Linked DNA regions of Filimonas lacunae. The protein of the gene in region 1 interacts with the protein of each later gene in a pairwise test. Links are inferred from orthologs where the notes say so. Each region holds a gene or a part of one and is shown on either strand. Other genes may lie near its edges.

Region 1 (5,475 bases):
GGAATTTTTATTTGCGGGTAACCCGGCCACCGCCCCGGTATTTGGGCTGCCAGTATTTATCGTTTAAATCGCTTACCATAACACCGTTGCTGGTAGAAGCGTGTACAAACTTATTGTTGAACAAATAAATGCCTACATGCGATATGCTACGGCCTGAGGTATGAAAAAACACATAATCGCCTTCCCGTAAATCTTCCATATCCACGCGGGCGCTTTTATCATATTGCTCCTGCGCAGTGCGTGGTACCGACACACCATACACATCCCGCATTACCGCCAGCGTAAAGCCGGAACAGTCCACACAATTCTGCGTATTGCCCCCTAAACAATAGCGGGTTCCCCACCATTCGTCCAACGAACGCAACAAGGCCATATTCGTGAGCTTTTCCACCGATGCGTCCAGTATAATGGCAAATTTCAGCTGCAGCCATTGCGCCTCTTCTATGTTCATGCCTGATGCAGGCACATCATCTTCGGGCTGATACAGCTTGCCTTTCTTGCCGGTAAGGCTGCTGCTGGTAGCATGTTTGGAGGTAACCACCGAACCCGGCGTTACTTCAATGCCATCAATAAACTTGCCACTGCCCGAGCGTGTGCGGGTGCTGCTTTTACTGCTTTTGGCGGTGGAATTGTCCTTGGCTCCTATATTTTTAATGCTTTTGCAACTGGCAACGGCAATTACCATGGAGCAAGCATATATTACATTTCTACATCTATATAATAGTAACATCGCTGCAATATAGCCCCCTGTTGCCTATAGCTGACATTTCCATGCTATTTTTTTGCACTTTGTTAAGATTCTTGTAAAGCAAACCGGTGGAAAACACCCTTCCAATGTGGATTTCTTAGACTTCATAAAAACCTTTTTTTAGCCGAAATTTGCAGCTATGTGCCAATTCTCTCATTTACACGTCCATACCCAATACTCATTGCTCGATGGTGCAGCAAGTATTGAAAGCTTATATAAAAAAGCGGCAAAAGACAATATGCCGGCCCTGGCCATCACCGACCACGGTAATATGTTCGGGGTGTTTGACTTTGTGAACCAGGCCTGGAAAAATACCCGTGTTATTGGTAAAGATGAAAAGGGGAAAGACATTACCGAACCGGTAGTAAAGCCTATTGTGGGTTGTGAGTTTTATGTAGTGGAAGACCGCTTTCGTAAAACGTTTTCCAAAGAGCAACGCGATAGCCGTTTGCACCAGGTGTTACTGGCCAAAAACAGAACCGGCTATCAAAACCTGGTAAAGCTTACTTCTATGGGCTTTATTGAGGGTATGTATAGCAAGTACCCCCGTATTGATAAAAAACTGATTGTACAATACCATGAAGGGCTGATAGCCACAACCTGTTGCATTGGCGCTTCTGTGCCCCAGGCCATTTTAAATGACGGCGAAGAAGCGGCGGAAAAAGAATTCAAATGGTGGCTCGACCTGTTTGGCGAAGATTTCATTATTGAAATTCAACGCCACGAAATAAAAGAGCAGGAAATTATCAACCACACCCTGCTGAAATTTGCCAAGAAGTTTAATGTACCTGTTATTGCCACCAATGATAGTCACTATACCGATCAGGACGATTATAACGCCCATGATATCCTGTTATGTATCAACACCGGTGAAAAGAAAGCAACACCAGGCTTCGACGATTTTGTGAATGATGATACACAGGTAAAGAACCGCCGTTTTAAATTCCCGAACGATCAGTTCTATTTTAAAACCACTGAAGAGATGAAAAAGCTGTTCAGTGATGTGCCGGAGAGTATTGACAACACCAACATGATCATAGACAAGGTAGAGGTACTGAACCTGAAGAAGGATATCCTGCTTCCTGCCTTCCCTTTGCCTAAAGAGTTTGTTACCGGTGACGACAACAACATCAACCAGTGGAACTTCCTGCACTACCTTACTTACGAAGGCGCACGCCAGCGTTATGGCGAAATTGAAGAACATGTAAGGGAGCGACTGGACTTTGAACTGTTCACTATTAAAACAATGGGATTTGCCGGTTACTTCCTCATTGTATCCGACTTTATTAAAGCCGGTAAAGACCTCGGGGTATTCATTGGCCCTGGTCGTGGTTCGGCTGCCGGTAGTGCGGTGGCTTACTGTATAGGTATCACTAACATTGACCCTATTAAGTACAACCTGCTGTTCGAACGTTTTCTGAACCCCGATCGTAAGTCAATGCCCGATATTGATACGGACTTCGACGATGAAGGCCGTCAGAAGGTAATTAACTACGTAGTAGATAAATATGGCAAAAACCAGGTAGCGCAGATTATCACCTATGGTACCATGGCTGCCAAAATGAGTATAAAAGACGTGGCACGCGCCATGGACTTACCCCTGGCCGAAGCGAACGCACTGGCTAAAATGGTACCTGACAGGCCGGGGATTGAGCTGGGGCGGGTATTACAAGCCCCGCTTACTCCTAAAGACGGCCCAAAATCTCTGGAAGAAAAAGACGGTGTTGGCCCCGATGAACTGGAAGGAGTAAAACGCCTGCGGGAAATATACAACGGCAGCGACATGAGCGCCGAAGTACTGCAACAGGCCGAAAGGCTGGAAGGATCGGTAAGAAACACCGGTATTCACGCAGCAGGTATCATCATTGCCCCGCGCGACTTAACCGATCTGTTACCCGTATCTACGGCTAAAGACTCCGACTTGTGGGTTACCCAGTTTGAAGGTAGCATCATTGAAGATGCCGGGGTAATTAAGATGGACTTCCTGGGTTTGAAAACCCTTTCCATCATTAAGACTGCATTGGAGTTAATCAAACAGAACTACAACATTGATATCACTATTGATGATGTTCCGCTGGATGATGAACTCACATTTGAACTATACCAGAAAGGCGAAACCAACGCAACGTTCCAGTTTGAAAGTATGGGTATGCAAAAGTACCTGCGCGAATTAAAACCGGATAAGTTTGCGGATCTTATCGCCATGAACGCCTTGTACCGCCCTGGTCCTATTGCCTACATCCCTAACTTCATCGACCGTAAGCATGGACGTGAACCCATCACGTACGATCTGGCCGACATGGAAGGAGATCTGGCAGATACCTACGGTATTACCGTATACCAGGAACAGGTGATGTTGCTGTCGCAGAAACTGGCGGGCTTCTCTAAAGGAGATGCGGACGTACTGCGTAAGGCGATGGGTAAAAAACAAAAGTCGGTACTGGATAAAATGAAAACCCAGTTTGTGAAGGGTGCCGTAGAAAAAGGGCACCCCGAAGAAGTACTGGATAAAGTATGGACGGACTGGGAAGCGTTTGCGCAATACGCGTTTAACAAATCGCACAGTACCTGTTACGCTTTTGTGGCTTACCAAACCGCTTACCTCAAAGCCCACTACCCCAGTGAATACATGGCCGCAGTACTCAACCACGCCGGTAGCATTGAAAAGATCACCTTCTTTATGGAAGAGTGTAAGCGTATGGGCATTACAGTACTAGGTCCTGACATCAACGAATCGCTCAAAGGCTTTGCCCCTAACAAAAAAGGAGAAATCCGTTTTGGTTTAGGCGGTTTAAAAGGTGTGGGTGAAGCGGCGATTGAAAACATTATTGAAGAAAGAAAGAACGGTGAATTCTCCGATATATTCAACTTTATCAAACGGGTTAACCAACGTACGGTAAACAAAAAGTCGTTGGAAAGTCTTGTGCACTCCGGCACATTCGATTGCTTTAAAGAAATGCACCGTGGTCAGTTTTTCCATATCCCTAAAGATGAAACGAAAAGCAACCTGGAACGCATTGTACTCTTTGGCAACCAGTACCAGGCCAACCTTAACCAAAGCAATAACAGCTTGTTTGGCGACGCAGTAATGCAGGAAATTCCACCACCAAAAATTCTGCCTTGCGAGGAATGGACGCTGACCGAAAAGCTGGAGCATGAAAAAGAAGTAACGGGCATCTTCATTAGTGGTCACCCGTTAGATCACTTCAAGTTTGAGTTAAAACATTACGGTATTACATCCCTTGCCGACTTTAACGAGGTAAAAGATAGCGTGACCCTGCAGGCAGCAGCAGGCAGTCGTAACTTCCGTATAGCAGGTCTGGTAATTGACGCACAACACCGCGTAACTAAAACAGGTCGCAACTTTGGTATTTTAGCCATTGAAGACCTTACCGGTAAAACGGAAATGATGTTATGGAGCGATGATTATGTGAAGTACCAGAACTACATGGAAAAAGGTAAGAACATTTTGATCAATGGTTTTTATAAGCAGCGCTTTAACTCCGGCACCTACGAGTTTAAAGTACAAAGCCTGCAACTGCTCGAAACCATGAAGCAAAACCTTACCAAGCAAATAGATATTACCATGCACCCCAGTGCAGTAACAGAAGAGTTTGTGAAGTTTTTAGATAGTAATGTCACAGCTAACCCTGGTAAATCATCTATACGCTTTGTAATACTGGAACCCAAAGAGAATATTAAACTAAGCCTGTACAGCGTAGATAAAGGATTTCAGATGAACGACGAACTGGCTATTTACCTGAACGAAAATCCCGATCTGGATGTAACAGTAGCGCTAACAGGCTAGCATATATAACTGTAAAAACGTTAAAAACAGGCAATACAGCAATTGTTGCCTGTTTTTTGCTTATTGGATGTCACCTTAAATGAAGAAGATATGTCAGCGATTCATGTAGGATTGATAGGATATGGAATGGCGGCACGTGTAATGCATGCACCTTTTTTAGCTACTACCCCACTATATAAAGTGGCGGCAGTAATGGAAAGACATAAAGAAGATTCAAAGGCATTGTTTCCGGATGTAAAGGTAGCACGCACTATAGAAGAACTACTGAACAGTCACATAGAACTGGTAGTGATTACCACCCCTAACGAAACCCATGTACCTTACGCCATACAGGCTTTGGAAGCCGGCATGCATGTAGTACTGGAAAAGCCTTTTACCATTACTTCAGCCGATGCGCAACTGTTAATAGATACAGCTGCTAAAGTACGCAGAACAGTAAGCGTGTTTCATAACAGGCGCTATGTGGCCGACTTCTTAACCATCCGCCAGATACTGCAGCAACAATTACTGGGCAATGTACATGAATACGAAGCACATTACGACCGTTACCGTCCTGAGCTAAAGGCCAACGCATGGCGCGAAGAAAACCTGCCCGGCAGTGGCATCCTGTACGATCTGGGCCCACACCTGATAGATCAGGCATTATGCCTGTTTGGCCTGCCTAAGCATATTACAGCAGATATTAAAACCCAACGCCCCGAAGCCAAAGTAGATGACTACTTTGATATACAGCTGCACTACGATTATACTAAAGTGATATTAAAAGCCGGTATGCTGGTACGTGAACCAGGCGCCCGCTATGCGATACACGGCACAGCCGGGTCTTTTGTGAAGTATGGAGAAGATCCACAGGAAGCTATTTTAAAAACCGGTCAGCTACCATTAGGCAAAGATTGGGGCAAAGAGCATATGGACGACT
Region 2 (4,120 bases), 1.9 Mb from region 1 along the record:
TACGCTCTAAGCTTACTGCACATAACATTCATATCATCAACCGTATTTCCGGTTTAATATTAATGGGTTTTGGCGTAGCGCTTATTTGGGGCATCTTAAGCCACAACAGCGTAATGGGCCACTAAATTCAGGAATACAGTATCTGTTTGTGGTAATTGATTTAACGCCGTATTCACACAAACCCGCGTAGTTTTAAGGTATGCTTAAGAACATTCTTACCGCTATTTTTTGCCTGTTTCTGTCCCTAACCAGAAGCTCCATACTAACCGCACAAACCACGCAGCCTGTTCCGTCTGACTTTTTTCAACTGAAAAAGAAAAACAGGACGGTGAAAAATTATTTCAGAGGAACCTATGCACAATTCTGGTTCGATGGTGACCAATGGGTAGGGGGAACCATTACTAAAATAGCCCACGACTCTATCTGGATACGCGATCAGCGCATAGACCTGGTGCAAAGAGGTTTTGGAACAGTAATAGATACTATCTCCTACGATTCCTATAAAATACATATCAACGACATTACCGCTACGCCCCGTTTGAAAGAAAACTGGGCCTTTGTTAAAAACGGGACCTTATTTCAGGTAGGCAGTGGTGCTTATATTGTTGTAAACGTGGTAAATGGTTTTGGAAAAAATGCCGACCCATTGTTCGGTAGCAAAAACGCTCCCAAACTGGGCATAGCTTCCGGTATTTTTTTACTGGGTACCCTTATGCACTGGTTGTATAAACCCGAAATACGGATAGGAAAAAAATACCGCTTACAATATGTTCATGCCAGTTAGAAAAAAGGCATATTTGATTCCTATATCTTTGTCGGCATGGCTAAATTCTTCCGTTGGGTTTTACGTATAACTCTTATCCTTTTTATTACTTCATTACTATACACAGTAATATGTAAATGGGTTTTTCCTCCTATCACACTTACACAAACGGGCGCTGTATTTGGCGGCTATGGTTTAAAACGTGATTATGTTAGCTGGGATGAAATTTCGCCCAACGTTAAACTGGCAGCTATGGCCAGTGAAGACCAGCTGTTTCCTGACCATGGTGGTTTTGACTGGAAGGCGTTGGAAAAAAGCCTGAACGCCAATCCTAAAAAGAAGAAAAAAGTAAGAGGTGGTGGGGCAAGTACCATTAGCCAGCAAACTGCTAAAAACGTGTTTTTATGGCAGGGCAACGGTGCCTTACGCTATATACGCAAAGTGCCGGAATTTTACTTTACCAAAATGATTGAATGGACCTGGGGCAAAAAGCGGATTTTAGAAGTTTATCTGAACGTGATTGAAATGGGCCCTGGCATTTTTGGCATTGAAGCCGCAGCGCAGAAATACTTTGGTAAACCAGCTAAAAACCTCAGCAGAACAGAAGCAGCAATGATAATAGCCTGTTTGCCGAACCCCAAGATATATACAGTGAAACCTGTTAGCCGTTGGGTGGGCTGGAAATCGAAATTGATTTTACGCCAGATGAACAATATCCAGGATGACCCTGATGTACAGGCACTCATGTACTAACGATTGTACGGTTTGTTTTATATTTGACCAAAAGGATTGCTGTGAGCAGAATTATTACCAAACTACCACAGGTGGGTACCACCATATTTACTGTTATGAGTCAGCTGGCCGTTGAGCACAACGCAGTAAATCTTGGCCAGGGCTTTCCTGATTTTCCCATGGATGGCCAGTTAACAGACCTGGTAAATAAGGCTATGAAAAATGGTTATAACCAATATGCACACATGCATGGTTATTTGCCTTTGAGGGAAAAAATTGCCGAAAAAATCCAAAAACTATATAATACCTCTGTTAGTGCAGACTCGGAAATAACTGTTACCCCCGGCGGTACCTATGCATTATATACAGCCTTAACAACAGTGCTTGTACCTGGTGATGAGGTTATTGTTTTTGAGCCAGCCTACGATAGTTATGTGCCGGCCATAGAACTCAATGGAGCCAAGCCGGTGTTCATTTCGCTTAAATACCCGGAGTATGCTGTACCATGGGAAGAAGTGCGTAATAAAATAACGTCCCGTACAAGAATGATTATGATTAACACTCCTCATAACCCAACGGGAAGTGTGTTAAGTGAAGAAGATATGGTGCAGCTACAGAGTGTTGTAGAAGACACCAACATTATCATTGTAAGTGATGAGGTGTATGAACACCTGATTTTTGATAATATACCACACCAAAGCATTCTGCGTTTCCCCCGTTTACTGGAAAGAAGTTTTGTTTGTTTTTCTTTTGGCAAAACTTACCACTGTACTGGTTGGAAGATGGGTTATTGCGTAGCGCCGGCTGATATAACTGCAGAGTTTAGAAAAGTGCATCAGTTTAATTGTTTTTCTGCAAATACCCCGGTGCAGGTTGCATTAGCCGAGTTTTTACAATACGAAGAAGCGTATTTATCACTGGGCCAGTTTTTACAACACAAGCGCGATTATTTTCAACAGCTGATGATGCAAACGCCCTTTAAAGCCTTGCCTTCTTATGGAAGCTATTTTCAATGTTTTAGCTATGCACACCTGACAGATGAAAATGACAGACTTTTTGCGGAAAGGCTGGTAAAAGAAGCAGGCGTTGCTACTATTCCGGTATCTGCTTTTTACAGCAATGCAGAAGATAATAAAGTGCTTCGTTTATGCTTTGCCAAAAAGGCTACTACACTGGAAAGTGCTGCCAAGCGCCTGAGTAATTTTAAACTGGGTTAAACGGTTTTAGGAAGATACCGGCACAGTTTATAATACAGTTCGTTAGGGTCAATGGGCTTGCGTACATAATCGTTGAGATTGCTGGTGTTAACATGTTCAGCAATTTCTTCCAGCGAAGAAGCAGTAAGTGCGATGATAGGAATTCTGGTATTGAATTTTCGGATTTCAGCACTGCTGGTTAAACCATCCATTTCAGGCATTTGCAGGTCCATCAATACCAAATGGTAATCATTATTCAGGCATCGTTCCAATGCTTCCTGTCCGTTATAGGCAACATCCACAGTGGCTCCCCAGTCTTCGAGTAAATTTTGAACTACTATAATATTAAACTCGTTGTCTTCTGCTATCAGTATTTTCCGGCCTTTGAATATGGCATTGTCGCTGGCAGGAAATTCTGTGACAGCCAACAGCTCCTTAGCATGTTGCAATGGGATGCGGATGGTGAAAGTAGATCCTTTGCCAGGCTCACTATCAAGCACTATAGAACCTTGCATCAGCTGTACGGTTTTACGTACAATAGAAAGCCCAAGGCCTGCACCGCCAAATCTTCGGGTATTATCACTTTCACCTTGTATAAAGTATTCAAATATTTTTTCCTGCTTTTCATTGGCAATGCCGATGCCTGTATCAACGACCATAAAGTCTACTATCAGTACATCGGTATTTGACTCAACCAGCACTGCTTTTATTTCTATGCTGCCTTTGAGTGTAAACTTAATAGCGTTGTTTACCAGGTTGCTTAATACAGCGAATAACCGGGCGCCGTCTCCATGAATAACGTCGGGAATGTTTTCATCGTATTGTAATAGCAGTGCAATGTTCTTTTGCAGAGCCAGTGGAGCAAACCCAATGGAAATACTATTTAGTAGCTCCCTTAAGTGAAAGGTTTCGTTATTTAATTGCTGGCCGCCATTTTCGAGTGTATTAAAATCAAGCACATCGTTTATCAGGTGCAGTAATGTTTCACTGCTTTGTCGTAAATAGGTAATGTACTTGGTTCGCTCTTCTTCACTTTTCACTTTTCCGTTCAACAGCTGATAAGTGAAGCCCATAATGGCATTCAATGGTGTTCTTATTTCATGGCTTACGGTATTTAAAAATTCCGTTTTAATCCTCGATGCCTGCTCGGCTACTTCACGTGCCTGTTTCAGTTCATTTTCCTTTTCCACTTCTTTACTTATGTCGCGTAAGAAGCCATTGAAGTAGCAGAAGTTATTGTGTTCAATGGTAGTAATGGTAAGTTCTACAGGAAACAGGTTGTTGTTTTTTCTCCTGGCCTGCAATCGCATGCGCTTATCAAGTATAGTGCTTTGCCTGTTTCTCAGGAAACGGTTAAACCCCTCTTTATGCTGTTGTATAAATTCTTCCGGAATAATAAGATCTGACAAATACTGGCCTTTAGCTTCTT

The links.
Region 2: the proteins of dnaE (region 1) and FLA_RS27440 interact in binary tests that used the Escherichia coli proteins (3 or more experiments, as listed by UniProt). The link is inferred for Filimonas lacunae from one-to-one orthologs.

What each region holds. Positions count from the first base shown.
Region 1 is NZ_AP017422.1:5,059,464-5,064,938, forward strand. Bases 533-4,756 are described here. They hold dnaE (DNA polymerase III subunit alpha), read left to right. Parts: upstream 533-887; coding sequence 888-4,556; downstream 4,557-4,756. Other genes in these bases: FLA_RS19865 (C40 family peptidase), read right to left, coding at 533-685; FLA_RS19875 (oxidoreductase), read left to right, coding at 4,647-4,756. Outside these bases: more of FLA_RS19865, read right to left, coding at 8-532; more of FLA_RS19875, read left to right, coding at 4,757-5,475. UniProt on the Escherichia coli protein: DNA polymerase III is a complex, multichain enzyme responsible for most of the replicative synthesis in bacteria. This DNA polymerase also exhibits 3' to 5' exonuclease activity. The alpha chain is the DNA polymerase catalytic subunit.
Region 2 is NZ_AP017422.1:6,958,062-6,962,181, reverse strand. What follows is about bases 766-3,634. They hold FLA_RS27440 (methionine aminotransferase), read left to right. Parts: upstream 766-1,557; coding sequence 1,558-2,712; downstream 2,713-3,634. Other genes in these bases: FLA_RS27435 (ATP-binding protein), read right to left, coding at 2,709-3,634; mtgA (monofunctional biosynthetic peptidoglycan transglycosylase), read left to right, coding at 821-1,516; FLA_RS27450 (hypothetical protein), read left to right, coding at 766-784. In the rest of the region: FLA_RS27455 (LysE family translocator), read left to right, coding at 1-125; more of FLA_RS27450, read left to right, coding at 200-765; more of FLA_RS27435, read right to left, coding at 3,635-4,120. UniProt on the Escherichia coli protein: Shows aminotransferase activity with methionine and histidine as substrates, and to a lesser extent also with phenylalanine.